Regions from separate parts of the Streptomyces sp. B21-105 genome, predicted to be linked through region 4. Evidence: riboswitches for the same ligand, from Rfam matches in the RefSeq annotation. Region 4 holds a riboswitch; each other region holds the start of a gene.

Region 1 (7,785 bases), 4.2 Mb from region 4:
AAGCACAAGGCGCTGCTCATCGCGGACGAGGTGCAGACGGGCCTCGGACGGACCGGCGACTTCTACGCCTACCAGCACGAGGAGGGTGTCGAGCCGGACCTGGTGTGCGTGGCCAAGGCGCTGTCCGGGGGCTATGTGCCGGTCGGGGCCACCCTCGGCAAGGACTGGATCTTCAAGAAGGTCTACTCCTCGATGGACCGGGTGCTGGTGCACTCGGCGAGCTTCGGCGCCAACGCGCAGGCCATGGCGGCCGGGCTCGCCGTGCTGTCCGTCATGGAGAACGAGCAGATCGTGGCGAACGCGCGGGCCACCGGCGACCTGCTCAGGACCCGGCTGGCGGCACTCGTCGACACGTACGAGCTGCTGGCCGACGTCCGCGGCCGGGGTCTGATGATCGGCATCGAGTTCGGCAAGCCCAGGTCGCTGAAGCTGCGCAGCCGGTGGGCCATGCTCCAGGCGGCCCGCAAGGGACTCTTCGCGCAGATGGTGGTCGTACCGCTGCTGCAACGGCACCGGATCCTCACCCAGGTCTCCGGCGACCATCTGGAGGTGATCAAGCTGATCCCACCGCTGATCGTGGGGGAGCGGGAGGTGGACCGGTTCGTCGACGCCTTCACCGCGGTGATGGACGACGCACACAGCGGCGGCGGACTGATGTGGGACTTCAGCAAGACCCTGGTCAAGCAGGCGGTCGCCCAGCGCTGACGCCCAGCGCTGACACCGCACGGGTTGCCGCATCAGCGGTCCGTTTTGCCTCTGGGGCAAGAGATTTGCCGCAGAGGCAAGATCTCGCGTCCAATGGAGGCATGAGCCCAACCGAGTCCTGGCACCCGGCGGAACAGACCGAGGCACTCTCCGCCGTCGCCCCCCAGCTGCGCGCCCTGCGCCGCCGGGCCGCCCTCACCCTCGAGACCGCCGCCCGGGCGGCCGGGCTATCGCCCGCCCATCTCTCCCGGCTGGAGACCGGGCAGCGGCAGCCCTCGCTGCCGATGCTGCTCGCCCTCGCCCGGATCTACGGTACGACGGTCTCCGAGCTGCTCGGCGAGGCGGCCGCCGACCGCGACGCCGTCGTGCGCGCCGCCGCCATGGAGCCGACCCGCGCGGGCGGCTGGACGTACTGGCAGACCGGCGCCTCCGGGCGGGCGATGCAGGCCCTGCGCGTGCACGTCCCGTACGGGGCGCAGGGCGACATCGTGCGGGTGCACCCCGGCGAGGAATGGCTGCACGTCCTGCACGGGCGGCTGCGGCTGCGCCTCGCGGACACCGCCGACCTGCTCGGGCCCGGTGACAGCGCGCACTTCGACTCGCTCACCCCGCACCGCATCGCCGCGCAGGACGCCGACGGGGTCGAACTCCTCTTCGTCCACACTTTGCTGCAGAGCCCGACCGCCACGCTGTGCCTGGGCCCGAACCCGTCCGAGACCGGAGTGACGTCATGAGCGACATCGAGGAGAAGTTCCCCCGGGCCGTCTGGATCCGGCTGTTCATCTACATCGCCGTCGGGCATCTCTTCGCGGGGTTTCTCTGGCTGCTGTTCGAGGTGGGCGCCAAGCGGTAGGCGGAGCAGGTTGATCAGGTTGAGCAGCAGGCCGAGCAGTAGGGGGAGCAGGGGAGCGGCTGTCAGTCCACGAGTCGCTCGCGCAGTCGGGCGCGGGTCTCGTGGGAGAGACGGAGGCCCTGTTCCAGGTAGGGGTCGACACCGCCCCAGGTCTCCTCGATGGTCTCGAAGGCCGCCTCGAGGTACTCCGCGCGGGCGTCGAAGAGCGGGCCGAGCAGTTCCATGACCTCGGGGGAGTAGGCCGCGGCGGAGGTGGCGCTGCGGCGCACCCGGTAGCGACGGTGCTTGGCGTTGGACTCCAGGTAGTCGCCGAGGATCGCCTCGCGCTCCACGCCGACGGCGAGCAGCGTCACCGCGACGGACAGGCCCGCGCGGTCCTTGCCCGCCGCGCAGTGCATCAGCGCCGGCACGCTGTCCTCGGCGAGCGCGTGCAGCACCTGTGAGTGCTCCGCCGTGCGCTCCGTGACGATCCTGCGGTAGGAGGCGATCATCCGGCCGGCCGCCTTGCCTTCGCCGAGGATGCCGCGCAGCTGGTCGATCTCGCCGTCCCGCACCATCTTCCAGAACTCGGCGCCGTCCGCCGGGTCCGACAGGGGCAGGTTCACGTTGCGCACACCCGGCAGCTCGACGTCCGGCCCCTCCAGCTTCTGGTCCGCGGCGTTGCGGAAGTCGAAGACGGTGTGCAGGCCCAGGCCGGCGAGGAACGCGGCGTCCTCGTCGGTCGCGTGCGCGAGGTGGCCGCTGCGGAACAGCACGCCGTGGCGCACGCGCCGGCCGTCGACGGTCGCCAGACCCCCGACGTCCCGGAAGTTGCGCACGCCGGCCAGCTCGGGCTCGGTCGACGGGATCTGCTGCGTCACGGGGGCTCCCTCCCAGTCGGTCCGCGTCGGCGCGGCTCGTGGTGGCCGACGAGACCTCCTCGACCATACGACACGGGTCCCCGGGGCAACCGGTCGTCCGCCGGTCGTCCGCCGGTCCTCCACCGGCCGGTCGTCCATCGGGCGGCCGGATGGACGTCCGCCCAGGTGGAGCGTCGTCCGCCGGAAGTTGCCCGACGGGCCGACCGCATTCGATGATGTTGACGCTTGATCGCACCTGTTCGAATCAGTGGGGGTTTTTGATGCCCGAGATCGCCGACGCCGGCCGCACCTGGGTCCTTTCCGGGCCCACGGGCAGTTACGCCCTCCACCTCACCGAGGCCGACGAGCTGGTCCACCTGCACTGGGGCCCGCACATCTCGCTCGCCGACGCCGAGGCCCTGGCCGCGTTTCCCTGGTCGGAGCGCGGGGCGTCCTTCGAGTCCCCGCTCGACGGCCGCGAGGAGTACCCGGTCGAGGGCGGCCCCCGCTTCGTCCGGCCCGCCCTGTCGGTGCGCACCGACGAGCGTCGCGGCACCGAGTGGACCTTCGAGGCGCACGAGCGGGACGGCGACGAACTGCGGTTGCGTTTCCGGGACGCCGGACTCGCCGTCACCCTGCACTACCGGATGCGCGGCGACGTCGTCGAGCGGTGGACGACCCTGCGCAACGAGGGCGAGCAGCCGCTGGAGCTGCTCCGCGCGGACTCGGCCACCTGGACCCTGCCCGAGCGGGACGACTGGCGGCTGTCGCAGCTGCACGGCCGCTGGGCCGCCGAGTCGCGGCTCGCGCGCACCCCGCTCGGCCACGGCGAGACGGTCATCGGCAGCCGCCGCGGCCACACCGGCCACCAGCACCTGCCCTGGGTCGCCCTCGACACCGACGCCACCGAGGAGCGCGGCGAGGTCTACGGCTGTGCGCTCGGCTGGTCGGGCTCCTGGCGGATCGGCGTCGCCCGGCTGCCCGACGGGCGCGTGCAGATCACCGGCGGCGCCGGGTACGACGACTCGGGCCTGCTGCGCCTCGCGGCGGGCGAGTCCTTCACCACGCCGGTCTTCGCCGGACTGTGGAGCGACGCCGGCTTCGGCGGGGCCAGCCGCGCCTGGCACGTTTACCAGCGGGCCCATGTCGTCCCGGACGCCGAACAGGACCGGCCGGTGCTGTTCAACTCCTGGGAGGCCACCTACTTCGACATCTCCGAGGAGCAGCAGGCGACCCTCGCCCGGCGCGCCGCGGCGATCGGCGTCGAGCTCTTCGTGGTGGACGACGGCTGGTTCGGGGCGCGCACCGGCGACCACGCCGGGCTCGGCGACTGGCAGCCCAACCCGGACCGCTTCCCGAACGGCCTGAAGCCCCTCGCCGACTACGTGCGCGCCCTCGGCATGCAGTTCGGCATCTGGGTCGAGCCCGAGATGGTCAACCCGGACAGCGACCTGTACCGGGCGCACCCGGACTGGGTGCAGTTCCAGCCGGGACGAAAGCGGACGGAGTTCCGCAATCAGCTCATGCTGAACCTCGCGCGCGAAGACGTCCAGGAGTATCTCTGGGAACAGCTCGACGGGCTGCTGTCCAGCGCGCCGATCGACTACGTCAAGTGGGACTTCAACCGCTGCTTCACCGACGCCGGCTGGCCGGACGACCCCTATCCGCAACGCCTGTGGGTCGACCACGTGCGGGCTCTCTACAGCCTCCTGGACCGGTTGCGGGCAGCCCATCCGGGCGTCGCGTTCGAGTCCTGCTCGGGCGGCGGTGGGCGCATCGACCTCGGGATCATGAGCCGCACCGACCAGGTGTGGACCTCCGACAACACCGACCCGCTGGACCGCCTCGACATCCAGCACGGCTTCAGTCAGATCCACCCGGCCCGGGTCATGGCCGCGTGGGTCACCGACAGCCCCAACACGCAGCTCAACGGGCGGGTCAGCTCGCTGCGCTTCCGGTTCGTCAGCGCCATGGCCGGGGTGCTCGGCGTCGGCGGGGACCTCGCCGAGTGGAGCGAGGAGGAGCTCGCCGAGGCGCGCCGGTGGGTGGACCTCTACAAGGACGTCCGGCATGTGGTGCAGCAGGGCGACCTCTATCGGCTGCGTCCCCCGGCGGGCGGCCTGAGCGCCGTCCAGTACGTACTCGGGGACGAGACCGTCGTCCTCGCCTGGCTCCAGGCCCAGCGGTTCGGTGAGCCCGTTCCGGCGCTGCGGCTGCGCGGGCTCGACCCGAAAGCGTCGTACGAATGCCGTGAAACGGGTGAAATCCATCGAGGTGCGGTGCTCTTGCATCACGGAATGCACGCCGGACTGCGGGGCGACCTCGATGCGGCAGTTATCCGGCTGCGTCGCATCTGAGGTTTCTGTCCGAATTGGATTCTTCGTTACAACTCGCTCTGGAATAGGAAAAGCTGGACCAGTGTCACGTGAGCAGCGTCATATCTGTGACGGTAAGTCGCCCGTCATGTTCACGTAATGCATGTGGTTTTCCGGGGTGTTTGCCCCTATGGGGATCTTTGTATTCACGGAGCGTGACCGCGAATTCTCACAGCGGATCAAGAAAAATGCCCTGACCGTGCAACCTCTGCTTGTCCCTGTGCGTCTTGGTCGCTTACGTTCCACACCAATCCGGACGGACGCCTAATCCTGCCGCCGCCCGGAATCCGCACTCTCACCCGTACATGGCAGGAGCGGGGGACCCACAGGCACCACGCCTGTTCCGGTCCCGGAACAGGCTCGGGGTAAAGCCGCGTCCCGACGTGGCCGGACATCTCCAGTCCGCACCCGACAGCTCACCTCGTAGGCGCCGGAGAGGAATTCGTCATGCCCGCGAAGGGTAAGCACCGCCGTCCCAAGGCCCAGCGCCTCACTCGTTCCATAGCCGTCGCCGGAACCGGCGGGGCCGCGCTCGCCCTTCCGTTCATGGCCGCCTCCGGCGCCCACGCGGCCACTGCGGAATCCGCGCCCCAGGCGGTCTCCCGGGCCGTCGCGCAGACGGTTTCCCAAAAGGCCGTGCAGGCCGCTCCGGTGACCCGGAAGACCGCCGCCGCCACGACCTACACCGTGCGGTCCGGCGACTACCTCTCGAAGATCGCGACCGAGCAGCACGTCAGCGGCGGCTGGCACAGGCTGTACCGGGACAACCGTGAGGCCGTCGGCGCGGACCCCTCGCTGATCCATCCCGGCCTCAAGCTGACGATCGGCAAGAAGGCCGCGGCCGGCACCGCCAAGCCGTCCAGTTCCTCCTCCTCCTCCTCCTCCTCGTCCTCGTCCTCGTCCTCGTCGGAGTCTTCCGCGGACTCCTCGACGTCGTCGAAGTCCTCGGGGTCCTCGGGGTCCTCGGAGTCGTCGTCCTCCGCGAAGACGACCACCCAGGCCGCCGAGAGCAGCACGGGCGGCTTCACCCTGCCCGTGGCCGGCGCCACCGTCGGCACGCCGTACCACCAGTCGGGCAGCATGTGGTCCAGCGGCTACCACACCGGCGTCGACTTCGTCGTCCCGACCGGGACCTCGCTCAAGGCCGTCGGCGCGGGCACGGTCGTCTCCGCGGGCTGGGGCGGCGCCTACGGCAACCAGGTCGTCATCAAGCTGGACGACGGCTACTACGCCCAGTACGGCCACCTGTCCCAGCTGTCCGTCTCGGCCGGCCAGACCGTCGACGCGGGCCAGCAGGTCGGGCTCTCCGGCGCGACCGGCAACGTGACCGGCCCGCACCTGCACTTCGAGATCCGCACCACCCCGGACTACGGCTCGGACGTCGACCCGATCGCCTACCTCCGCTCCCACGGCGTCTCCGTCGGCTGACCCCCTCCGACGACCCCGCGCCTGACACGAAACCGAAGGCCGGCCCCGATCGCACGATCCGGGGCCGGCCTTCGGCGTGTCCGGTGTGGGTGCGGCGCGGACCCCACGGACCCGCGGACTCCAGGAACCCCGCCGACCCCCGCTGACTCCGCCGACTCCGCTCATTCATGATCGTTCGATTGCGGTCGTGTGGCGTGTCCGGTCGCACCGTCGACAGGCGACGCCGATACGGACACAGTGGTCCAGTCAGACGGCAAGCGCTTTCGGCGTCGGCCTCGGACCCGAGGGGACGCCGACCGGGCGTCGGCGCGGGGTCCGCCGCGCACGGAGGCCGCCCGCCGCCCCGGTCCCACCGAAGGAGCCGCATCCCGTGACGACGACGCGCAGAACATTCGGCACACTCGCCGCCTCCGCCGCCCTGGCCGCCCTCGCCCCGTCGACGACGGCGAGCGCCGCGCCCCGCCGCCGTCGGCTTATCGCCCACGACGACTTCCGGCACGGCCTCGGCCGATGGGCCGTCGAGCGGGAGCAGGGCGGTACGGTCACCGCCTCCTGCGGGAGCCTCGAGATCGACGTGCCCGCCGGCGCGACGGTCTGGTTCACGCAGCGGCTCGACGGTCCGTACGTCCTCGAGTACGTCGCCACGCCCGTCTCCGCCGGCGGGCCCAACGACCGCGTCTCCGATCTCAACAACTTCTGGAACGCCGTCGACGTCCGCTCCCCGGACGATCTCTTCGCCACCCCGCGTGGCGGCGCCCTCGCCGAGTACGACCACCTCAAGACGTACTACGTGGGCTATGGCGCCAACGGCAACACCACGACCAGGATGCGCCGTTACGTGGGCGAGGCGGGCGTGCGCCCGCTGCTGTACGACTACACCGAACCGCTGCTCGTCGCGAACCGGCCGCACCACGTGCGGATCGTCTCCGACGGCTCGGTCGTGCGCTGGTGGAACAACGGCCGGCTGGTCTTCGACCACACCGACCCGGAGCCCTACACGAGCGGCCACTTCGCCTTCCGCACCACCTGGAGCCACTTCCGCATCAACGACTTCCGCGTGTGGTCCCTTGTTCCCTGATTGGCAAATTCTTTAAGAGTGGCTTTTCTCACCGTCCGTCAATCCCTGCCTACGGTCGCGTAGGTCACATTCGAAGGTGAATCATGATCTGCTGTGGCAGACGATTCGAAGAGTGACAACAGATCAGTGATCGGGTCGTACGTGGCGGTGGGGGACAGCTTCACCGAGGGCGTCGGCGACCCCGGCCCCGACGGGGCGTTCGTCGGCTGGGCCGACCGGTTCGCGGTGCTTCTCGCGGACCTGCGACCCGAAGGCGACTTCGCCTACGCCAACCTCGCGGTCCGCGGAAAGCTGCTCGACCAGATCAAGCGGGACCAGCTTCCCCGGGCGGTGGAACTCGCCCCGGACCTGGTCTCCTTCTGCGCGGGCGGCAACGACATCCTCCGTCCCGGCACCGACCCGGACGAGGTCGCCGAGCGTTTCGAGCGCGCGATCTCGGCCCTGACCGCCGCAGCCGGCACAGTCATGGTGACCACCGGCTTCGACACCCGTGGCGTTCCCGTGCTC
Region 2 (7,785 bases), 2.5 Mb from region 4:
GCCACGACTGCCGCCCTTCCGGCCCCGAGACGAAAGCCGTGCCCACTTCTCTCTCGATGTCGTAACGTACGTCCTGTACATTTTCCTCGGACGTGCCAGACGTAGAAGGCCAGACGTAGAAGGAGGGGGCACCCGTGCATCGACCGTCCGCCCGCCATGTCCTGCCCGAGTTCACCGAACGGACGAGCTCGGGACATCGCACGATGGATCCGTACGCGAAGCTGCTGGAGGAGCGCATCGTCTTCCTGGGCGCCCCGGTCGACGACATCTCGGCGAACGACGTGATGGCCCAGTTCATGTACCTCGAGCACAAGGAGCCGGACCGGGACATCGCGCTGTACATCAACTCCCCCGGCGGTTCGTTCAGTGCGATGACGGCCCTGTACGACACGATCCGGTTCGTCACCTGTGATGTGTCGACGACCTGCCTGGGGCAGGCGGGCTCGTCGGCCGCGGTCCTGCTGGCCGCGGGAACGCCGGGCAAGCGGTTCGCCCTGCCGGGGGCGCGGATGACGATCCGCCAGCCGTCGCTGCCCGAGCCCGTCGAGGGTCAGGCCAGCGACCTGGCCATCCAGGCCGAGGAGCTGGCACGCACCCGCGCGAGCCTCGAGGAGATGCTGGTCCGGCACACCGGGCGGACGCCGGAGCAGGTGACCGCGGACATCGAGCGGGACAAGTTCCTCACCGCCCAGGAGGCCTTGGAGTACGGCCTGGTGGACGGGATCATCCCGAGCCGCGAGACTTCCGCCGGCGCGCTGGACGGGAGGTGAGCCGCGATGGTGCCCGAGCTGCCGCCGCTGCCCGCGCTGACCCGCGCGGAGGCCGAGCTGATCGACGGATACCTCGACGTGGTCGACATGCTCGGCCGCATCAACCCCGCCCACCACGGTGACACCTACCGCGGACTGCGCGCCGCCCAGGCGCTGGTGAGCAAGGCGACCGCGCTGCGCGACGCGCTGACGCGGATGCACCAGCGCGGTGAGAGCGAGTTGCACGCGCCGACGCTCGCGCGGGCGCTGCGCGTCCTCGACGGGGAGCGCCGCACGGCGCGCGTCACGCTGCCCCCGCTCTCCGACGGCTGACCCGGGGCAGCGTCGGTCCCAACAGTTCGACTCCGGTCCGGTCCGGACGGTTCGACGTTGGCTCGGCTCCGGTCCGGACGGCTCGACGTTGGCTCGGCTCCGGTCCGGACGGCTCGACGTTGGCTCGGCTCCGGTCCGGACGGCTCGGCTCGGACGTGACGATCGGGCCGGAGCCGAAACGACCCAGAAGGCGTACCCCCGTTCGGCAGAGCGTCCACTGCTCCCGCAGACGCCCCCAGGTTGCACGAAAGGGCGTTCCTCGAGCGGAAAAGGAGGCGTCACCGCTGGTGGGAGGCCCTGAGATACCCCGGCACCTGATCGTCCGTCAGAGTGTTCACCCGAACGGGTGAGTGGTGAGTAACCCCACAAATCCTCGGTTCCGTTGGGATTTTCGGACATCCGTGAGCCAAGATCCCTGACTGACGACAAGCCCCCGCCACAAGCGGCGGGGCGATCCGGGTGGACGCCGAGTCCTGCCGCCTCCCGGATGACCGGTCGACAGGAGTGCATCGGCAGGAGTGGAGGACCCAAGCACGACGGGTCGCCGGAACGGTCACGCCATGACCGGGCCGAGCAGCCCTTGGGGTGAAGCCGCTGACGCGGCCGGGCAACTTCGCCAGCCCGAATCCGACAGGTCATCCTTCACAGGCGGCTGACGAAGGGTTGCGCATGACTGCGCTCAATCGTGTCCCGTCGCTCATGGCCCGGGCCGGTACGGCCTCGGCGTTCGCCATCGCCGCCGTGGGCGGCACGGTCGTGGTACCGGGGCTCGCCTCCGACGCCGCGGCCGCCACACCGGCGACGAAGGCGCTGCAGATCGCCGCCTCCAAGAAGGGCGCGCCGTACAAGTACGGGGCGACCGGACCGAAGAGGTTCGACTGTTCGGGGCTCACGCAGTACTCGTTCAAGAAGGCGGGCAAGAGCCTGCCGCGGACGGCGGCCCAGCAGTACAACAAGACGAAGCACATTTCGGCGTCCAGCCGCAAGGCGGGCGACCTGGTGTTCTTCCACTCGGGGCGGAACGTGTACCACGTCGGGATCTACGCCGGTCAGGGCAAGATCTGGCACTCGCCGAAGACCGGCGACGTGGTGAAGCTCCAGAAGATCTGGACCAAGAGCGTCTGGTACGGCCGGGTCCGCTGAGGCCCGTGCGCTGATCCTCCGGGCCCGCAGGGGCCCGCTGAGCCTCCCGGGGCGTGCACGGCGTCCTGACGCGCCTTCACCGCCCCGGGAGCTCACCACCCTCCGCCGGAGCCGCCAGAACACCGGCGGCCGCGGCCGGCTCGACCGCCGGGACGGTCCACGGGAGCTCTACGATGACCGTCTTGCCGCCCTCCCGGGTGGGCCGCACTCTGAGCCTGCCGCCGGCCTCCGCGGTCAGCCAGCGAACGATCACCATGCCTCGGCCGTTGTCCTGCTGGACGGCGGCCGGCAGTCGTTGCGGAAAGCGCGGGTGGCTGTCGGTGACGCCGATGCGCAGCTGTTCGTCGCGGTCGAGAACGAGGTCCACCGTGAAGGTGGGCGACTGACCGAAGGTGTGCTGTACGGCGTTGGTGGCGAGTTCCGAGACGATCAGACGGACGGTGTCGGCCGCCTCGGCGTCCGCCGGCAGACCCCACTCGCCGAGGATGCCGGCCACGAAGGCGCGGGCCGTGGAGACCGAGGCGGGATCGCTCGGCAGAGTGAGGGTTGCTTCCAGGTGATCTGCCATGGCGACGTCGTCCCTTTCCCACGGGACCGGAGCCCGACACGGGTGTGGATGGTTCGAGTACGGTCCCGGACTGGTGCTTCTTCGCCAGACTGCCATCACCACGCCGGTCACGGTGGCGATCCACCAAGATGTGCATATATCTGTCGCCCGATGCGGTGAACTCTGCGACGGCAGAGCGTATTTGGCCGACCTTCAGGAGTGAGGAGAAGCCCGTGCGGCACGGACCGGCGGTGCGCCGCCGCAAGCTGGGCGCCGAACTGCGCACTTTACGCGCCCAGGCGGGCCTCACCAGTGGGGAGGCGGCCCGGCTCGTGGGGTGGCACCAGTCCAAGGTGAGCCGTATCGAGACCGGTACCAGTGGATCGAAACCGGCCGATGTGCGGTTACTCCTCGACGCCTATGGAGTGACCGATCCGCAACTGCGGGAGCTGATGCTGGCATTGGCGGACCCCGAGGTCGGCGGTGGCCGCGACCACTGGTGGCACGCCTACCGCGGGGTGCTGCCGCCCGCCTATCGGGACTTCATCAGCCTGGAATCCCAGGCCGGCGCGATGCGCACCCTGGAGACGACCGTGGTGCCGGGCCTGCTGCAGACGCCCGAGTACGCCCGCGCGGTGACCGGCGCCGCGGTCGAGGGTCTCGACGAGGAGCAGCTGGACACCCTGGTGGAAGTGCGGCTGGCCCGCCAGGACGTGCTGCGCGCGCAGCCGCCGCTGGAGCTGAGCGCGGTGCTGGACGAGTCGGTGCTGCGCCGCGAGGTGGGCGGCCCCGAGGTGATGGTCCGCCAGCTGCTGCGGCTGGTGGAGGCCTCCCGAATGCCGCAAGTGAGCCTTCAGGTGCTGCCGTTCACCGCGGGTGCACATATCGGGGTAACCGGCCCTTTCGTTATCTTTTCATTTTCGCGCACTTCTGATCTGGATGTGGTTGTTCTCGACCACTTGACGAGTAGCCTCTACCTCGAACGGAAAGAAGACCTCCAGGCCTATGCGCAGGCCTTCAACGCCCTTCGGGCGCACGCCCTTTCGCCCGGGGAATCATCGGATTACATCGCCGCGATGGCCTGCGGCGCGTAAGGAGGCACCATGTCCGCAGTACCGCGGAACGTACCTTCCCGTACCGATACCGATACCGATACCGATACCGTTCCTGCTCCCGACTGTCTCCCGCAGCTGCGGTGGCTGCGCAGCAGCTACAGCACGGGAGCCAACAACTGCGTCGAGACCGCCCGTCCGGACCGCGGCCCCTGGGCCGGGCTGCTCGCCGTACGCGACTCCAAGGAACCGGCCGGTCCCGCCCTGCTCTTCTCCCCCGAGAGCTGGACGGGATTCACCGCCGCGCTCCGCCGACCACACCGCACCTGACGGCACACCACGTCACAGGCGACCCACAGCCGTGTCTCGCCGACTCGCGACCGTGTCTCGCCGTTTCATGACGTGTATCGCCGTTTCACATCCGGTTCTCGCCGTTTCAGGGCCGGTTCTCGCCGATCACCCGCACGGCGCGTGCCAGCTCGGCGTCGGAGAGGTCCGCGCGGGCGGTGAGCCTCAGGCGCGAGATGCCGTCGGGCACGGAAGGAGGACGGAAGCAGCCCACGGCCAGACCTGCCGTCCGGCAGTCCGCCGCCCAGCGCACGGCCTCCTCCGGGGAGGGCGCACGCACCGAGACGACCGCGGCGTCGGGACGCACCGCTTCCAGACCCGCGGCCGTCAGTCGGGCGTGCAGTTCGCCCGCCACCGCCCGCGCGCGTGCGGCGCGCCCCGGTTCCCGGCGCAGCAGCCGCAGGGCCGCCAGCGCGGCGCCCGCCGCCGCCGGGGCCAGGCCCGTGTCGAAGATGAACGTGCGGGCCGCGTTCACCAGGTGCTCGATCACCCGCGCGGGGCCCAGCACGGCGCCCCCCTGGCTGCCGAGCGACTTGGACAACGTGAGCGTCACGACGACGTCGGCGGCGCCCGCGAGACCGGCCGCGTGCGCGGTGCCCCGGCCGCCGTCCCCGAGCACGCCCAGTCCGTGGGCGTCGTCGACGACGAGACCGGCGCCGTGCTCCCGGCAGGCGGCGGCGAGGCCGGCCAACGGGGCCGCGTCGCCGTCGACCGAGAAGACCGCGTCGCTGACGGCCACGGCCGGGCCGTCGTGGGCGTCGAGCGCCTTGCGCACGGCCTCCGGGTCGGCGTGGCCGACGACCTGGACGGCGCCGCGGGCCAGCCGGCACCCGTCGATGAGCGAGGCGTGGTTGGCCGCGTCGGAGACGATCAGCGAGCCGTGCGGGGCCAGCGCGGTGACGGCGGCGAGGTTGGCCGCGTAACCGGAGGAGAAGACCAGGGCCGCCTCGAAGCCGCAGAAGTCCGCCAGCTCCCGCTCCAGGTCGCCGTGCAGCTCGGTGGTGCCGGTGACGAGGCGGGAGCCGGTGGCGCCGCCGCCCCAGGTGCGGGCGGCGGCCGCGGCGCCCTCGACGACCTCGGGATGACGGGACAGACCCAGGTAGTCGTTGCTCGCGAGGTCCAGCAGCGGCGAGTCGGCCGGCCGCGGCCGCAGCGTCCGTACGAGTCCGGCCCGGCGGCGCAGCTCCGCCTGCTCGTCGATCCAGCCGAACGCCATGGGTCCTCCGGTGCTTTTGTAGGTAGCGGACAGACACTAGCGGCAGGGCCGCCCGCCCACGGTGTGGCAATACCCACACGTCGAACCGGGTGTGTTGTGTGATCCCTACCTTGGCCCGGAGCGGGTGCGTAGGACAGGATCGGCTCTCATGGACCTGCTGAACACGCTGGTGGACAAGGGGCTTCGGCGCGAGCTGCCGACCCGCGAGGAGGCTCTGGCCGTCCTCGCCACTTCCGACGACGACGTGCTGGACGTGGTGGCCGCGGCCGGGAAGGTGCGCCGGCACTGGTTCGGCCGACGGGTGAAGCTCAACTACCTCGTCAACCTCAAGTCGGGCCTGTGCCCCGAGGACTGTTCCTACTGCTCCCAGCGGCTGGGCTCGACGGCCGGGATCCTGAAGTACACCTGGCTCAAGCCCGACGAGGCCTCGCAGGCCGCCGCGGCGGGGCTGGCCGGCGGCGCGAAGCGGGTCTGCCTGGTGGCGTCCGGGCGCGGGCCGACGGACCGGGACGTCGACCGGGTGTCCGACACCATCAAGGCGATCAAGGAACAGAACGAGGGCGTCGAGGTGTGCGCCTGTCTGGGCCTGCTCTCCGACGGCCAGGCCGAGCGGCTGCGCGAGGCGGGCGCCGACGCCTACAACCACAACCTCAACACGTCGGAGTCGACGTATGGCGAGATCACGACCACGCACACCTACGCCGACCGGGTGGACACCGTCGCCAAGGCGCACGCGGCGGGCCTGTCGGCCTGCTCGGGTCTGATCGCCGGCATGGGCGAGACGGACGAGGACCTGGTGGACGTCGTCTACTCGCTGCGCGAGCTGGACCCGGACTCGGTGCCGGTCAACTTCCTCATCCCGGTCGAGGGCACCCCGCTGGCCAAGGAGTGGAACCTCACCCCGCAGCGCTGTCTGCGGATCCTGGCGATGGTGCGGTTCGTCTGCCCGGACGTCGAGGTCCGCATCGCGGGCGGGCGCGAGGTGCATCTGCGCACGATGCAGCCGCTCGCGCTGCACCTGGCCAACTCGATCTTCCTCGGCGACTACCTCACGACCGAGGGCCAGGCGGGCAAGGCCGACCTGGAGATGATCGCGGACGGCGGGTTCGAGGTGGAGGGCGCCGAGCAGGTCACGCTGCCCGAGCACCGAGCGACGGCGGGCGGCGGCTGCGGGTCCCACGAGGGCGACGGCTGCGGGTCGCAGCAGGCCGCGGGCTGCGGCGGACACGAGGGCTCCGGATGCGGCTCGCACGAGGTCGGCGGCGTCTGCGGCTCCGTCCCCGCGGCGACCGCGGCCCCCGCTGCCGCCGCGTCGGCGGGCGAGGCCCGCACCGACCTGGTCGCCGTGCGCCGCCGCGGCGCCGGCACCGATCTCGCCCCCAATGCCTGAGCCGTCCCCGCTCGCCGTGCCGGAGCCGTCCCCGCTCGCCGTGTCTGAGCTGCTGGAGCTCGACCGGCGGCATGTGTGGCATCCCTACGGTCCGATGCCCGGCCGGGCCGAACCGCTCGTCGTGGAGTCGGCGAGCGGGGTCCGGCTGCGGATGGCGGACGGCTCGGGCGAGCTGGTCGACGGCATGTCGTCCTGGTGGTCGGCGATCCACGGCTACAACCACCCGGTGCTCAACGACGCCGTGCGCGAGCAGCTGGAACGGATGAGCCACGTCATGTTCGGCGGGCTCACCCACGAGCCCGCCGTCCGGCTGGCGAAGCTTCTCGTCGACATCTCGCCCGACGGTCTCGAGCATGTCTTCCTCGCCGACTCGGGCTCGGTGTCGGTCGAGGTCGCGGTGAAGATGTGCCTGCAGTACTGGCGTTCGCTGGGCCGTCCGGCGAAGAGCCGCCTGCTGACCTGGCGCGGCGGCTACCACGGCGACACCTGGCAGCCCATGTCGGTGTGCGACCCCGACGGCGGGATGCACGACCTGTGGACCGGCGTGCTGCCCCGGCAGGTCTTCGTGGACGCGCCCCCGGCGGAGTACGACGAGGCGTACGCCGATCAGCTGCGCACGACGGTCGAACAGCATGCCGACGAACTGGCCGCGGTCATCGTGGAGCCGGTGGTCCAGGGCGCGGGCGGGATGCGGTTCCACTCCCCCGGGTATCTGCGGGTGCTGCGCGAGGTGTGCGACGCGCACGACGTGCTGCTGGTGTTCGACGAGATCGCGACCGGTTTCGGCCGTACGGGCGCGCTGTTCGCGGCGGAGCACGCCGCGGTCACACCGGATGTGATGTGCGTCGGCAAGGCTTTGACCGGCGGCTATCTGACGATGGCGGCGACGCTGTGCACCTCCCGGGTGGCCGACGGGATCTCACGGGGCGACGTGCCGGTGCTGGCCCACGGGCCGACGTTCATGGGCAACCCCCTCGCGGCGGCCGTCGCCTGCGCCTCGATCGAGC
Region 3 (7,785 bases), 1.6 Mb from region 4:
CGTGTTGATGGTCTTGGACTGGTAGCCGACGGTGACGGTGACCGTGGAGTCGCTGCCGGCCTCCGCACTGCCGCACCCGGCCAGCGGGAACAGCAGGAGGACGGCGGTCGCGGCCGCTGCCTGGGATTTCATGGGAGATGCGGACCTTTCACCGGAGCAGGTAGGGCATGTTGACCGTGACGGCTCCGGTGGGGCAGCGGGCCGCGCAGGGGCCGCAGTACCAGCACTCGTCGACGTGCATGTAGGCCTTGCCGTTGCGCTCGTCGATGGCGAGGGAGTCCAGCGGGCACATGTCCACGCAGAGGGTGCAGCCGTCGATGCACTTCGACTCGTCGATGGTCACGGGCACGTCGGCCCGCTGGGGCGCCAGGGTCATGGCTGTCTCCGAAAAAGTCCCGAGAAATTCTGCGAGATCCCGTGCGGCGGCGAACCGATGGGGCCTTGCCGAACGATGAAGGGGTGAGAGCGGGAAAGCAGGGCGGAATGGCTGGGGAGGGGGCGGCGGGAGATGGAAGGTCACAGCGAGCGGTGCAGTTGTCCACTCATCGAGATGCGGTCGCCGCGGAAGCGGATGAACTCCAGGTCCACCGGGCGTCCGTCGGCGAGATGGGTGAGGCGTTCGAGCATCAGGACGGCCGCCCCGCGCGGCGCCTCCAGTACGGCGGCGGAGTGGGCGTCCGCGGTCACCGCCTCCAGGGTGATCTCGGCGTGGCCGAGGCGCTGCCCGGTGAGGGCTTCGAGGAGACGGAAGACGTCGGTGTTCTCCAGATCGGCGCCCAGCAGATCGGCGCCGATGTCGAGCGGGATGTAGGTGAGGTCGAGCGAGAGGGGAACGCCGCCCAGGCGGCGCAGGCGTTCGATGTAGAGGACATCGGCGCCGGGCGGGACCCGGAGGCGGCCGGCCACTGGTGCGGGTGCCGCGACGGGTCCCATCGTGCGGACCTCGTTCGTGACGTGGCCGTGCTCGTGCAGGGTCTCCGCGAGCCCCATCAGACGGTCCAGCCCATGGGGGTACTTCTGTGCCACGACGATCGTGCCGACGCCGGGCAGGCGTTCCACCAGCCCTTCGGCCCGCAGGAGGTCGAGGGCCTCGCGGACGGTGTTGCGGGAGGCGCGGTAGTCGGCGGCGAGGGTCCCCTCGTGGGGGAGCATGCCGGCCGGGAAATCGCCGGTGAGCAGTTGGCGACGGAGCAGGTCGGCGAGCTGACGTGCCTGGTCCGCGCGCAGCCGGCGCCGCGCACGGTGGGCGGCGACGGTGGTCGCGCCCTGGCCGGCGTGGTCTCGGATGCGGTCGGTGGCTGGCATGTTTCGAACCATACCGACTCACTAGGGAAACAGGTGTTGCCGGAATGTTGCGCCATCTGCGGCAACGTCAGACAAGGGTGTGACCTGGGGAAACGGCTGCCCTTCGAGGCAGATCCGCCACTTCGCGGAGAGATCCGCGGGTTCAGGACAGCGCGGTCAGTCCTGGGGCGAAGGTGATCAGCAGCGGCAGCAGCGGGACCAGCGTGGCCACGGTCGTCGTCAGCGCCCGGTGTCTGCGCAGCAGGCGTGGGGGCGGCTCGAGGAGCCGGTCGACGCGCTCGCCCAGGAGGCGGTGACTGGAGGCGCAGGACAGGACGCCGCGGTGCTGGTTCAGCTCGATCAGGGCCAGCGCCGTGGTCAGGTGCCCGCAGCGGCGTGACGCCGTGTCGTCGGCGGCGAGTTCGACCAGGCGGTGCGTCTGGTCGCAGAAGTGCGAGAAGAGCGGAATACGGGGGAAGCCGGTGGCAAGGGCAGTGGACAGGTGGAGCAGCCAGTCGTGGTGGGCGCGGGCATGGCCGCGCTCATGGGTGAGGACGGCGTCCAGCTGGTGGGAGGTGAGGCGGTGCAGGGCGCCGGTGGTCACGATCAACTGGGGCGGGCTGCCGGGCATCCACCAGGCGTCCGGGTACTCGTCCTCCAGCACGAGCAGCGGGCCCCGGGCGGGCGGCAGGCCCGCGGGCAGGTCGGGGGCGCGTTCACGCAGGTGGGCCCGCGCCCGGTCACGGCGTCGGCGCGCCTCGACGAGTTCGCGGGCGAGCATGGCGGTGGTCCAGGCGGCCCCGCAGGCCAGCAGCAGCGTCAGGGCCGTCGCCCACAGCGGGGCGGCGGAGAGGTCGTACGCCTCCGTGACCTCCGCCGGGGCAGGCGCGAACACCTGTGAACGGACGGTGTGGAAGACGGCCGCAGCGCCCAGCACCAGCGCGGTCAGGCAGCACAGCAGCACGGTGGCGACCAGGCACTGCCACACCCACAGCCCCACCACCGGCTCACGCTCGGGCCAGGCGGCGCGGGTCAGCGCACGAGGGGCCGGCACCGCGGCGGCCAGGCCGACGATGCTCAGCAGGAGCAGGCAGACGGTCATGCCGGGGGCTCCGGATCCTGGTAGGGAAGGGGGAGCGCGCCACACGGGCGCGAAGTGCGTGCCGGCGGCGCGCACGCGTGCGGCCTGCCACGGGCGGCAGGCAGGGTACGAAGACCGCGCCCGCCGCCAGTATGACGGCGGTTCCGCCGGGAGTCAGCCCAAGCCGACGCCCGGATTCGACGAGGGCCGGCTTGTCCGGGCACGGACCACGAAGCAGGCCGGCACACCCAACGTCCCGCCGCACGTCGCACCGGACGTCCCGCCGCACGTCCCGCCCTACGTCGGGCCGAACGCCCCGCCGAAAGTCGCACCGCGCGTCATCGCACCGCCTGCCCTCGAGTTCGAGGCCGGGCCTGTGATCGGGCGCGGGAGAGGGGCTTCACCCGGTGACCACCCGGCCGCTCACCTCGCCCAGTCCCACCCGCAGTCCGTCGGGGCCGGGAGCCCACGCCGACAGGGCCACCACATCGCCGTCCTCCAAAAACGCCCTTTTGCCGTCGGGGAGTTCCAGCGGGTCACGGCCGTTCCAGGTCAGCTCCAGGAGGGAGCCGAGCTGGTCCGGGTTCGGTCCGCTCACGGTGCCCGAGCCGTACAGATCGCCGGTGCGCAGGGAGGCCCCGTTGACCGTGAGGTGGGCCAGTTGCTGGGCGGCCGTCCAGTACATGGCGCAGAAGGGCGGCTCGGAGACGACGTGACCGTTGACCGCGACGGAGATGCGCAGGTCGTAGCCTGCGGGTTCGGCGGCGGAGTCGTCCAGGTAGGGCAGGAGGGGGTGGGTCCGCTCCGGGGGCGTGGTGCGGGCCTCGTCCAGAGCTTCGAGCGGGGTGATCCACGCCGACACCGACGTGGCGAACGACTTGCCGAGGAACGGGCCGAGGGGCACGTACTCCCAGGCCTGGATGTCACGGGCGGACCAGTCGTTGAGCAGGCACAGTCCGAAGACGTGCTCGCGGTAGTCGGCCAGCGCGACCGGGCTGCCCTGCTTCGACGGCACTCCGACCACGAAGCCGACCTCGGCCTCGATGTCGAGCCGCACGGACGGACCGAAGACGGGGGCGGGATCGGAGGGCGCCTTGCGCTGGCCCGAGGGGCGCACGATGTCCGTGCCGGAGACCACGACCGTGCCGGCGCGGCCGTGGTAACCGATCGGCAGGTGCTTCCAGTTGGCGAGGAGGGTGTCGCCGGCGTCCGGGCGGAAGATCGCGCCGGCGTTTCGCGCGTGGTGTTCGGAGGAGTAGAAGTCGACGTAGTCGGCGACCTCGAAGGGGAGGTGCAGGGACACCGCCGACAGGGGATGCAGGAGCGGTTCGACGGTGGGGCGGTGGGCAGGGTCGGTGACCCACTCCGTGAGCGTGCGGCGCACCTGCGACCAGACGGCACGGCCCGCCGCGAGCAGCGGGTTCAGGGTCGGCGCCGAAAGCAGCTCCGCGTGGGGCGAGCCGAGCGCGCGGGCCGCCGCGCCCGCGTCCAGCACGTGCTCGCCGAGCCGGACGCCGACGGTCCGCCCGGTGGAGCCCGAGAGGGAGAACACGCCGTACGGGAGGTTGTGCGGGCCGAAGGGATCGCCCTCGGGAAGGTCGAAGGGGGGCATGGGGTACTGCCTCTCTTTCCTGCACTCATCGGTCTCGCCATGTCGTGGCCACCGGATACCGGGCGGATGTCGCGCGGGTGCGGCGAGCCGGGCCACACGTTACGGCTGACCTGGCGAAAGCGACATGGGGGACCGGCCGGCGAGGCGTTTCGGCCTGCAGCCCTGCAGCCCTGCAGCCCTGCAGCCCTGCAGCCCTGCAGCCCTGCAGGCCCCGCAGCCCGGGAGGCCCGCCGCCCTCCGCATCCGGCGGACCGACTCCCGGTGGTGCACGGGCGGGGCAGGGGCCCGGCCCGCCATCTCGAGCCGGTGCAGAGACCCTTGGCCGTCGGCTCCCCGGGCGAAGGGTCAGAAAGCCGCTTCAATGAGCCAGTCCCGGGACGGTCGGTAAAGACCAGTCCCGCAAGGAGAGTTGGCAGAACAGGGCAGGACCTGGCCGTCGTTCGCTTCTCGTCGAACCAGGGGGGTACGAGATCCGTATTCTCTGATCATGGCCGCACCCACCGCATATGCCGCGCGCACCGCGTACTCCCTGATCGCCACAGACCTGGACGGAACGCTGCTCCGCGGCGACGACACCTTCTCCGACCGGTCGCTCGACGCGCTCGCGCGGGTGGCCGCCGCCGGCGCACGCCACCTGGTGGTGACGGGACGGCCCGCGCCCCGCGTGCGGCCGCTCCTCGAGCGCCTGCACAGCAGGGGGCTCGCGGTGTGCGGACAGGGTGCGCAGCTGTACGACGCCGGCGCGGACCGGCTGCTGTGGTCGGTGACCCTGGACCGGGAGCTGGCCGAGACCGCGCTGGGCAAGATCGAAGCGGAGGTCGGGCAGCTGTACGCGGCGGTCGACCAGGACGGCGTCGACGGGCTGACGCTCATCGAGCCGGGGTACCGGATGCCCCACCCGACGCTGCCGGCGCTGCGCGTCGGTCGTCGCGACGACCTGTGGTGCGAGCCGATCAGCAAGGTGCTGCTGCGTCATCCCACCCTGTCCGACGACGAGTTGGCGGCGACGGCCCGCTCGGTGGTCGGCTCGCTCGCCACGGTCACGATGTCGGGTCCCGGCACGGTCGAGCTGCAGCCCTGCGGGATCACCAAGGCGACGGGGCTGGCGCTGGCCGCGGAACACCTCGGGCTGCGGCCCGAGGACACCGTCGCCTTCGGGGACATGCCCAACGACATCCCGATGTTCGACTGGGCGGCGCGCGGTGTCGCGATGGCCAACGCCCATCCCGAACTCAAGGCGGTGGCCGACGAGGTGACGACGTCGAACGAGGACGACGGCGTGGCCGTCGTCCTCGAAAGACTGTTTCCGTGAGCCCGGGGGTCAGTAGGCGCCGAAGACGTTGTCGATGGAGCCGTAACGCGCGGCCGCGTAGTTGCAGGCGGCGGTGATGTTCGCGACCGGGTCGTAGGAGTCCCAGGAGGTGCCCTCGACGTGGTACGCGCGGAAGGTCGGGTCGATGACCTGCAGCAGGCCCTTGGACGGGATGCCCGCGGCGGCGTTGGAGTCCCAGAGGTTGATGGCGTAGGGGTTGCCCGAGGACTCGCGGATGACGTTGCGGTAGATGCCGTTGTACGTCCCCGGGATGCCGTGCTCCGACATGACCTGCAGGGAGGCGCGGATCCAGCCGTCGAGGTTGTCGGAGTAGCCGAGGCTGCTCGCGGTGGCGACGGTCGGCGTGGTGGCCGCGGAGGCGGTGGTCGCGCCGATGAGCGGGAGCGCCAGTACGGCGACTCCGGTGCCGGCGATGGCGAGCTTGCGGGCGAGACGAGACGTGCGGGTGGGGCGCTGAGCGGCAGCGGACATGATGAGTTTTCCTCTCCGTCGCCTGCGAGGTGAGCTGTCGGGTTCGGGCGGGAGCTGCCCGGTCGCGTCCTGAAGACCGCGACTTCACCCCAAGCCGCAACGGATTGCCCGAAACGCTCCGAATATCCAGAACGTCAGGGCCATGCGATGCGGCGACTTACCTGGTTCCCCCGCTCCTGCCATGCGTTTCTCGGTGGGTGTTACGGGCGGCGGCAGGATTAGGCGTCCGCCCGACTGGCCCGGAACGTATGCGAGAGCACATGTCCGAAACAAGTGTCGGATTCACAGATGACCCCTATTGACCTTGGTCTGTGCCGTATGGGCCACTTGATCCTTTGTGGGTGCAAAGTGTCAACTCGCTTGAGGAGTGCGGTGAATCGATGGGTGGCGGGGCGCGACTGTCGCCGGCGGGACAGTGAGCCATGTCACGGAGAGTCGCAAGGCTGGCGAATCGGGCATTAGCCTCAACTCGCTTGTTATGGGGTGCGGGAGGAGTGGACGGGTCGGGGTCGTGCTTCCTGCGGTGTCGCCGGTGTCGCCGGTGTCGCCGGTGGCACCTGGGGCGCATCCAGTGACACGTCCTGCGGCGCCTCCTGTGCGCCTGGGCTGCCTCCCGCGGGGCTGCCTTCGTGGCCCTCCGCGGCCTCCGTGCGGGATGGCCATGCCATTTTCGAGCCCCGGACGTCGCCCCCGGACGTCGCCCCCGGACGTCGCCCCCGGACGTCGGCGTCGGCCTGGCGTGGAGCATGATTCAGCGCTTCGCGGCAAGCAGATGAATATCTCTTCGTATGAGCTGATCAAAAACGTCACGGACGTGATCGGATACGGTCTGGCCGGATGCGCGCACCTCGCGGGCGAGTGCATTCGCCCCCGGGGGACGTGGGGGCTATCGGTGATCGAAACGTGACCGGATACGCTGACTCGAGTGATGGCAGCGACCTATCGACAAACCGCGTAATCGCCAGTAGACACCAGCAGACAGGAGACCCCTCGTGACCGTCGTCGGGCCGTTCGGGCTGAGCGTGCGGGACCAGGCTCTGGAAGCCGATGTCCAGGCCGGATTGGCGGCTGTCGAGGAAGGCTTGCTCGAGGCCACCAAGAGTGAGGTTCCGTTCATCACGGAAGCCGCCCAGCACCTGGTGCGGGCGGGCGGGAAGCGGTTCCGCCCGCTGCTCGTGATGCTCGCGGCGCAGTTCGGGGACAGGCACGCGCCGGGCATCGTGCCGTCGGCCGTGGTGGTGGAGCTGACGCACCTGGCCACGCTGTACCACGACGACGTGATGGACGAGGCCGCCGTGCGGCGGGGGTCCCCAGCGCGAACGCCCGCTGGGGCAACTCGGTGGCCGTCCTCACCGGCGACTTCCTCTTCGCACGCGCCTCGCACATCCTGGCCGATCTCGGTCCGGAGGCGGTGCGGGTGCAGGCGGAGGCGTTCGAGCGGCTGGTTACCGGGCAGATCCTGGAGACGGCGGGGCCCACGGACGGACGGGACCCGGTCGAGCACTACCTCGACGTGCTCGGCGGCAAGACCGGTTCGCTGGTCGCGGTGGCCTGCCGGTTCGGCGCGATGATGTCGGGCGCCGACGAGACGGTCGTCGACGTGCTGACGCAGTACGGCGAGCGGCTCGGCGTCGCCTTCCAGCTGGCGGACGACGTGCTGGACATCGCGTCCGACTCGCACGAGTCCGGCAAGACGCCCGGCACCGATCTGCGCGAGGGCGTGCCCACGCTGCCCGTGCTGCGACTGCGGGAGCGGGCCGCGCGCCTGTCCCTGCCCGAGGACGTCGCGCTGTGCGAGCTGCTGGACTCCGACCTGAGTGACGACGCCCGGCTGGCCGAGGCCATCGAGGCGCTCCGGGCCCACCCGGCGCTGGAGCAGGCCCGCCGGGACACCGTGCGGTACGCGAAGGACGCGCGGGCCGCGCTGGCGCCGCTGCGCGAGTGCGACGCGAAGGCGGCGCTGATGGAGCTCTGCGACGCGGTGGTCCACAGAGCGGGCTGAAC
Region 4 (7,785 bases):
GGCGGAGGCCCCCGCGGCGGCGTCGCCCGGTCGGTGAAGAAGATGCGCGGCTACCTGCTGGAGCTCATCCACCGCAAGCGCGCGGAGCTGCCCGCGGAACCGGCCCCCGGCGAGGACCTCATCTCCGGTCTCATCCGCGCCTCCGACCACGGCGAGCACCTCACGGAGAACGAGGCCGCCGCGATGGCCTTCATCCTGCTGTTCGCCGGCTTCGAGACGACCGTGAACCTCATCGGGAACGGCATGTACGCCCTCCTCACCCATCCCGCCCAGCGCGAGGCTCTTCAGCGCTCCCTCACCGAGGACGGCGGCGACCGCTCCCTGCTCGCCACCGGCGTCGAGGAACTGCTCCGCTACGACGGTCCCGTCGAGCTCGCCACCTGGCGGTTCGCGACCGAGCCGGTCCGCATCGGCGGTCAGGACATCGCACCCGGCGATCCCGTCCTGGTCGTGCTGGCCGCCGCCGACCGCGACCCGGCCCGCTTCACGGACCCCGACACCCTCGACCTCTCCCGCAGTGACAATCAGCACCTCGGCTACGGCCACGGCATCCACTACTGTCTGGGCGCCCCGCTGGCCCGGCTGGAGGGACAGACCGCGCTGGCCACGCTGCTCACCCGGCTTCCCGACCTCCGACCGGCGGTGGACCCGGCCGAGTTGAGATGGCGCGGCGGCCTCATCATGCGCGGCCTGCGCACGCTCCCGGTCGAGTTCGCCCCGGAGCCCGCCGCACGCTCCGGCGCCTGACGCTCCCGTCCGGACCGGAACGGCAGGGGCGGGTCTGACCGGGTGCCAGCCCGGATTGTGACCATGTGGCGAAGCGAACGTGACCGATCCTCAAGTCTGTGATCTTCACGTGATCTGCGCGGCATTAACTTGTGACAAGTGATCGTCTGCCGATACGTTCACTCGTCAGCGCGACGCGTCAGCTCACTCGCCCGCGCCGGCACTGCTGTCCAGAGAAAGGCCCTCGCATGCTCTCCGGGAACGGCCGTCACCGTCGCCCCCGCCAGGCCCCCGCGCTGCTCGTCGCGGCCGGGGTGACCGGCTCCGCCATCGCCATCCCGCTGCTCGCCGCCTCCGGCGCGAGCGCTGCGGACGGCACGGTGTGGGACAAGGTGGCGCAGTGCGAGACCGGGGGCTCGTGGAGTGCCGACGACGGCGGCGACGGCGAGTCCGGCGGCCTGAGCCTCACCCAGCAGGACTGGAACACCTACGGCGGACTCGACTACGCGGCGAGCCCCGACCTGGCCAGCCGCAACCAGCAGATCGCCGTGGCGCAGAAGGTGCTCGCCGCCAAGGGCATCGGCGCGTGGGGCACGTGCGGGCTGACCTCCGGGCTCACCAAGGAGAACGGCGCGCTGACCGTGGACACCGGCGTGGCGGGCGATTCGTCAGGAACGTCTGGCTCCTCTGGTTTGTCTGATCTGTCCAGGGGCTTGTCGGGCTCTTCGGGTTCCTCGGGGTCCTCGGGTCCGTCGGGTTCGTCGGGCTCTTCGGATTCCGGCAACGACTCGACCGGTTCCAGCGGTTCCAGCGGTTCCAGCGGTTCGACCGGATCATCGGGCTCGTCCGAGTCGTCCGACTCGTCCGGTGATTCTCCGAGTTCATCCTCACCGTCGCCTTCATCTCCTTCATCCCCATCTGTCGTCACGGGTGACTCCGACGGCACCGGCGGCCAGGGCGACCCTCAGGCCGGCGGCGGCTCACCCGCGGACACCCCGGAAGCGGGCGACTCGGACAAGTCGGGCCAGGAGGTGGGTTCCTGGAGCCTCGTCGACACCGGCTCCCTCGGCTCCGGCCGCCATCGCGGCGCCACGGCCGACGAGCCCGCGGCCAAGAGCGCCGACCCCTCGACGGGCGGCACGTCCACCGCCTCGGCGGGCCGGCATGCCGCCGCCACCTATGTGGTCCAGGAGGGAGACTCTCTCGCCTCCATCGCCGACTCCCTTGGCCTCCACGGCGGATGGCGCGCCCTGTATGCCGAGAACAAGGACGTCATCGGCGCCGACCCGAGCGACATCCTGCCCGGTCAGACCCTCGACACAGGGGCCCAATAGGGCGCAAAGCCCAAGAAGGACAGCGGGAGTTCACGACATGCTTCGCGCCGAATGTCCGATTTGGCGAAAGTGTGGGATGAGTCTCAGAAGCCCTGATCGTCTTTGAAATTCCGTGGATCGCGTGTCTACGGTCGTGACCGCTCGGCAATCCGAGCCCCGGCCGCCGCAACGCCGAATCCTGCCAGCGGCTCCCCGGGAACAGTCGTCGCGTCAAGCGCCGTAGGCAGGAGCGGGGGACCCAAGGTAAGTGCCGCGCCGGGAAGTCGCCGGAGCGGCTCGGGGTGAAGTCACCCCTCCCACGGAGCGCAGTCTCCGGCGGAGGAGTGGCCGGGCAACTCACACGGCCCGAACCCGACAGCTCACCTCGCAGGCGTCGGTGAGGGGATCCACCATGCTGTTTTCCGGTAAGGGCAAGCACCGTCGTCCGTCCAAGGCCAGCCGCGCCGCCGCCATGGCCGGCGTGACCGGTGTCGCCATCGCCGCCCCGCTGATCGCGACCGGCAACGCCTCCGCCGCCACCGCCTCCGAGTGGGACGCGGTCGCCCAGTGCGAGTCCGGCGGCAACTGGTCCATCAACACCGGCAACGGCTACTACGGCGGCCTGCAGTTCTCGTCCTCCACCTGGGCCGCGTACGGCGGCACGCAGTACGCCTCGCAGGCCAACCAGGCCTCCAAGGCCCAGCAGATAGCCATCGGCGAGAAGGTCCTCGCGGGCCAGGGCAAGGGCGCCTGGCCGGTCTGCGGCAAGGGCCTGTCCGGTGCCTCCTACGACGGCGCCGGCGCCGGCTCCTCGAACTCCGGCTCCTCCAACTCCTCAGGCTCGTCGGACAGCGGCAGCAGCACCCGCTCGACCGAGCAGAAGAGCAGTTCCCGCTCCACCGACCGTCCGGCGGCCGCCAAGAAGTCCAAGACGGTCACCACCCCGACCGGCAAGAAGGTCAAGAAGGGCGACGGCGAGTACAAGGTCGTCAAGGGCGACAGCCTCAGCTCCATCGCCGAGAAGCACAAGGTCGAGGGCGGCTGGCAGAAGCTGTTCCAGCTGAACAAGGACATCGTCCAGGACGCCGACCTCATCTACCCGGGTCAGCAGCTCCACCTGAAGTGACAGCCGGCCGCGGACGAAGCCATCGTGCCCGCCTGGTGAAGGCCGGCGCCTGAGGACCTGGTGAGGGTCCCCCCTCGTCTCTTCGTCTCTCGTCCCCCTGGCCCACGGCCACCCTGATCCCCCGTCCCGGTGCGTGTTCCCCCGTACGCACCGGGACGGGGTTTTCTCTTGCGCCCTTCCGGCCCGCCGCCCGCCGCCGCCCGCGGCCCTTTCGTGCGCTCCGGCTGCGACCCTTCCGGAGTGCGCGGTGTTTTCTGGCCTTTTCGGCCGCTTTCCCTTGCTGCTTTGTTCCGAGCGGGAACAATGTGTACGGTCAGTCCGTCCACGGGACGGTCGGTCGGTGGCCGACGCTCCGGAGACGGTTAGGCTCTAGGCGCAAGGCCACGCGCCGCGCACTTTCAGCGTCACATCCCATGAAGGAGATGCTCGTGCCGTCCATCGACGTCGTCGTAGCCCGGGAAATCCTGGACTCCCGAGGCAACCCCACGGTCGAGGTCGAGGTCGGCCTCGACGACGGCAGCACGGGTCGTGCCGCCGTCCCGTCCGGCGCCTCCACGGGCGCCTTCGAGGCCATCGAGCTGCGCGACGGTGACCCGAACCGCTACCAGGGCAAGGGCGTCGAGAAGGCCGTCCTGGCCGTGATCGAGCAGATCGGCCCGGAGCTCGTCGGCTACGACGCCACCGAGCAGCGCCTGATCGACCAGGCGATGTTCGACCTGGACGCCACCGACAACAAGGGCTCCCTCGGCGCCAACGCGATCCTCGGCGTCTCGCTCGCCGTCGCCCACGCCGCCTCCGAGGCGAGCGACCTGCCGCTCTTCCGCTACCTGGGCGGCCCGAACGCGCACCTGCTGCCCGTTCCGATGATGAACATCCTGAACGGCGGCTCGCACGCCGATTCCAACGTGGACATCCAGGAGTTCATGATCGCCCCGATCGGCGCGGAGTCCTTCTCCGAGGCGCTGCGCTGGGGCGCCGAGGTCTACCACACCCTCAAGAAGGTGCTGAAGACCAAGGGCCTGTCCACCGGCCTCGGCGACGAGGGCGGCTTCGCCCCGAACCTGGAGTCCAACCGCGCCGCGCTCGACCTCATCATCGAGGCCATCCAGCAGGCCGGTTACGTCCCCGGCGAGCAGATCGCGCTCGCGCTCGACGTCGCCGCGTCCGAGTTCTACAAGGACGGCAAGTACGAGTTCGAGGGCAAGTCCCGCTCGGCCGCCGAGATGACCGAGTACTACGAGGAGCTCGTCTCCGCGTACCCGCTCGTCTCCATCGAGGACCCGCTGTACGAGGACGACTGGGCCGGCTGGAAGGTCATCACCGACAAGCTGGGCGACAAGGTCCAGATCGTCGGCGACGACCTCTTCGTCACCAACCCGGAGCGCCTGGCCCGCGGCATCGAGGAGGGCTCCGCCAACGCCCTGCTCGTCAAGGTCAACCAGATCGGCTCGCTGACCGAGACCCTGGACGCCGTCGAGATGGCCCAGCGCAACGGCTTCAAGTGCATGATGTCCCACCGCTCCGGCGAGACCGAGGACGTCACCATCGCCGACCTCGCCGTCGCGGTGAACTGCGGCCAGATCAAGACCGGCGCCCCGGCCCGCTCGGACCGCGTCGCCAAGTACAACCAGTTGCTGCGCATCGAGGAGATCCTCGACGACGCCGCGGTGTACGCCGGCCGCTCCGCCTTCCCGCGGTTCCGCTCCGCGAACCACTGAGCGCGGCTCGGCGAACCGCTGAGCACAGCAACGGCTGACCCCACCCGGGGTAAGGCTTAGCCAGTCGCACGAACGTCCCCGTACTCGGTCCCGTACCGTGTGCGGGGACGTACGCACGTGGGAGACGGGAGGCGCAGCACATGGCCGTGAAGGACCGGGACCGTTTCTCCACCGCGACCAGGATCAAGCTGCTCGGCGAGCAGACCGCGGCCCGCGTCTACCGTTCGCAGACCAAGCGCCAGGCCCGCCGCTCCCGCCTCACCGGCCGCGCGGCCCTGCTGGCGCTCGTCCTGTGCACGCTGATCGTGGCCCTGGCCTACCCGATGCGCCAGTACGTCTCCCAGCGCGCCGAGATCGCCGAGCTGGAGCGCGAGAAGCAGCAGGCCGGCGAACGCGTCGAGCAGCTGCGCGACCTCAAGGCGCGCTGGCAGGACGACGCGTACGCCGAGCAGCAGATCCGGTTGCGGCTGCACTACGTGCTGCCGGGGGAGACCGGCTACATCGTCGTCGACCCGGACGCCGCCAGGCAGTCGCGCGCCGACCTCGGGGCGGCCGACCGCCCCTGGTACTCCAATGTCTGGGACGGGGTCGACAAGTCCGACGCCTCCGACCACTGACCGGTCGCCCGGCCGTTCCGTCGACCGGCCGCTCCGGTCGACCGACCGATGGACCGACCGACTGGCTGACTGACTGACCGGTGGCCCGCTCGATCGACCGGATCGCCCGAGTGACCGGTCGCGCCCGCCCGCCCGACCGACTGACCGATGGAAAGACAGGTATGCAGACGCCCCCGCCGACCACTCCGCGCACCGAGCCCACCGACGCGGACGTCGAGGCCTTCAAGCAGCAGCTCGGACGCCCGCCGCGCGGCCTGCGCGCGATCGCGCACCGCTGCCCGTGCGGCCATCCGGACGTCGTCGAGACGGCCCCGCGGCTGCCCGACGGCACCCCCTTCCCGACGCTGTACTACCTGACGTGCCCGAAGGCCAACTCGGCGATCGGCACGCTGGAGGCGAACGGCGTGATGAAGGAGATGACGGAGCGGCTGCAGTCCGACCCCGGGCTCGCCGCCGCCTACCGGGCCGCGCACGAGGACTACGTCCGGCGCCGGGACGAGATCGAGGAGCTGAGGAACTTCCCCAGCGCGGGCGGCATGCCGGACCGGGTGAAGTGTCTGCACGTTCTGGTGGCTCACTCGCTGGCCGCGGGCCCGGGCGTGAACCCGCTCGGCGACGAGGCGCTGGAGATGCTCCCCGAGTGGTGGCGCAAGGGCGCCTGCGTGACCCTTCCCCAGCCGGTCGAGGGGGAGGCCCCGTGACGCGGGTCGCCGCCGTCGACTGCGGCACGAACTCCATCCGGCTGCTCGTCGCCGACGCGGACCCGGAGACCGGCGAACTCGTCGACCTGGACCGCCGGATGACGATCGTCCGGCTCGGCCAGGGCGTCGACCGCACCGGCCGGCTCGCGCCCGAGGCGCTGGAGCGGACGTTCGCCGCCTGCCGGGAGTACGCGGCCGCCATCAAGGAACTCGGCGCGCAGCGGCTGCGGTTCGTCGCCACGTCCGCCTCCCGGGACGCCGAGAACCGGGAGGAGTTCGTGCGCGGGGTGCTGGACATCCTGGGCGTCGAGCCGGAGGTCATCACCGGCGACCAGGAGGCCGAGTTCTCGTTCACCGGCGCCACGAAGGAGCTCACCGGCCGCGACGACCTGGCCCGGCCCTACCTGGTCGTGGACATCGGCGGCGGCTCGACGGAGTTCGTCGTCGGCGACGACCGGGTGCGCGCGGCCCGCTCGGTCGACGTCGGCTGCGTGCGGATGACCGAGCGGCACCTGGTCGTGGACGGGAAGGTCACCGACCCGCCGTCCGAGGAGCAGATCGCGGCGATGCGCGCCGACATCGAGGCCGCCCTGGACCTCGCCGAGCGGACGGTCCCGCTGCGCGAGGCGCGCACCCTCGTCGGCCTGGCCGGGTCGGTCACCACGGTCTCGGCGATCGCCCAGCAACTGCCGGAGTACGACTCGGCGGCCATCCACCACTCGCGCGTCTCGCACGACGAGGTCCGGGCGATCACCGGGCGGCTGCTGCGCTCGACGCACGCCGAGCGGGCGGCGATCGGCGCGATGCACCCCGGCCGGGTGGACGTGATCGGGGCGGGCGCCCTGGTACTGCTGGCGATCATGGAGCGGACCGGCGCACAGGAGGTCGTCGTGAGCGAACACGACATCCTCGACGGCATCGCGTGGTCGGTCGCGTAGTCCTCGGCCGGGCCGCTCCGCGCACTCTGCTGAGCAGGCAGGATGCGCGGATGAGCGGTCCTGGGGGCCCTTCGGGGCCCCTTCGGTGCGTCCGCGCGACAGCCCGCCGGGAAAGTTCGTGAAGTTCTTCACAAGGAATTCGGCCCTGTCGGAGGACGATCGTGTCCCGGTTGACCCTTCCGCGGGCCCAACCCTCGTGTGAACGTGTTCAAAAGCGACGGACGGGGGCGTCTCGCGGGTCTCTCACGAGGGCCTCGCGAGGCCTGTCGCGGGACGCTCACAGAGGCCTTCCGGAGCCGGAGAGGCAGCTCACGCGGCATTGACAACGCCATGCCCTGCACGCGGGTTCCCGCTCTCCGTCATGATGTGGATCACGTGGGCCGCGGAGGATAGCACACACCCCCGACAAGCTTGTGAAGGGGCTCACGAGCGACCCCCCTGAACCGGGTGGATACTCGATGGCATGAGCACCACGGAGCGTCCCAGGATCCTCGTAGTAGGCGGTGGGTACGTAGGCCTGTACGCAGCTCGGCGCATTCTCAAGAAGATGCGCTACGGCGAGGCGACCGTCACGGTCGTCGACCCCCGGTCGTACATGACCTACCAGCCCTTCCTCCCCGAAACCGCCGCCGGCAACATCTCCCCG

The links. Region 4 has a riboswitch for cyclic di-AMP ahead of QA802_RS17495 (transglycosylase family protein). Riboswitches for the same ligand answer to the same signal wherever they lie in the genome.
Region 1: linked by a shared signal. The riboswitch ahead of QA802_RS36400 (M23 family metallopeptidase) and the one ahead of QA802_RS17495 (transglycosylase family protein) in region 4 are both predicted to bind cyclic di-AMP.
Region 2: linked by a shared signal. The riboswitch ahead of QA802_RS06050 (C40 family peptidase) and the one ahead of QA802_RS17495 (transglycosylase family protein) in region 4 are both predicted to bind cyclic di-AMP.
Region 3: linked by a shared signal. The riboswitch ahead of QA802_RS24760 (transglycosylase SLT domain-containing protein) and the one ahead of QA802_RS17495 (transglycosylase family protein) in region 4 are both predicted to bind cyclic di-AMP.

What each region holds. Positions count from the first base shown of each region.
Region 1 is NZ_JARUMJ010000001.1:8,123,683-8,131,467, forward strand. Features, by position in the region: gene QA802_RS36375 (aspartate aminotransferase family protein) at 1-705, shown strand, start outside; gene QA802_RS36380 (helix-turn-helix domain-containing protein) at 807-1,439, shown strand; gene QA802_RS36385 (DUF6126 family protein) at 1,436-1,558, shown strand; gene QA802_RS36390 (tyrosine-protein phosphatase) at 1,621-2,418, opposite strand; gene QA802_RS36395 (alpha-galactosidase) at 2,679-4,754, shown strand; cyclic di-AMP (ydaO/yuaA leader) riboswitch at 5,059-5,217, shown strand; gene QA802_RS36400 (M23 family metallopeptidase) at 5,220-6,200, shown strand; gene QA802_RS36405 (DUF6250 domain-containing protein) at 6,571-7,278, shown strand; gene QA802_RS36410 (SGNH/GDSL hydrolase family protein) at 7,405-7,785, shown strand, end outside.
Region 2 is NZ_JARUMJ010000001.1:1,407,005-1,414,789, forward strand. Features, by position in the region: gene QA802_RS06040 (ATP-dependent Clp protease proteolytic subunit) at 135-770, shown strand; gene QA802_RS06045 (hypothetical protein) at 777-1,082, shown strand; cyclic di-AMP (ydaO/yuaA leader) riboswitch at 1,578-1,748, shown strand; gene QA802_RS06050 (C40 family peptidase) at 1,752-2,225, shown strand; gene QA802_RS06055 (ATP-binding protein) at 2,302-2,793, opposite strand; gene QA802_RS06060 (helix-turn-helix domain-containing protein) at 3,006-3,866, shown strand; gene QA802_RS06065 (DUF397 domain-containing protein) at 3,876-4,154, shown strand; gene QA802_RS06070 (8-amino-7-oxononanoate synthase) at 4,261-5,388, opposite strand; gene bioB (biotin synthase BioB) at 5,537-6,778, shown strand; gene QA802_RS06080 (adenosylmethionine--8-amino-7-oxononanoate transaminase) at 6,771-7,785, shown strand, end outside.
Region 3 is NZ_JARUMJ010000001.1:5,483,695-5,491,479, forward strand. Features, by position in the region: gene QA802_RS24730 (ABC transporter substrate-binding protein) at 1-132, opposite strand, end outside; gene QA802_RS24735 (4Fe-4S dicluster domain-containing protein) at 149-376, opposite strand; gene QA802_RS24740 (GntR family transcriptional regulator) at 517-1,305, opposite strand; gene QA802_RS24745 (M56 family metallopeptidase) at 1,448-2,386, opposite strand; gene fahA (fumarylacetoacetase) at 2,766-3,977, opposite strand; gene QA802_RS24755 (HAD family hydrolase) at 4,465-5,289, shown strand; gene QA802_RS24760 (transglycosylase SLT domain-containing protein) at 5,299-5,781, opposite strand; cyclic di-AMP (ydaO/yuaA leader) riboswitch at 5,786-5,987, opposite strand; partial or broken gene QA802_RS24765 (polyprenyl synthetase family protein) at 6,774-7,783, shown strand.
Region 4 is NZ_JARUMJ010000001.1:3,912,757-3,920,541, reverse strand. Features, by position in the region: gene QA802_RS17505 (cytochrome P450 family protein) at 1-747, shown strand, start outside; gene QA802_RS17500 (LysM peptidoglycan-binding domain-containing protein) at 975-2,060, shown strand; cyclic di-AMP (ydaO/yuaA leader) riboswitch at 2,266-2,448, shown strand; gene QA802_RS17495 (transglycosylase family protein) at 2,452-3,165, shown strand; gene eno (phosphopyruvate hydratase) at 3,588-4,883, shown strand; gene QA802_RS17485 (FtsB family cell division protein) at 5,024-5,500, shown strand; gene QA802_RS17480 (DUF501 domain-containing protein) at 5,662-6,201, shown strand; gene QA802_RS17475 (Ppx/GppA phosphatase family protein) at 6,198-7,139, shown strand; gene QA802_RS17470 (NAD(P)/FAD-dependent oxidoreductase) at 7,603-7,785, shown strand, end outside.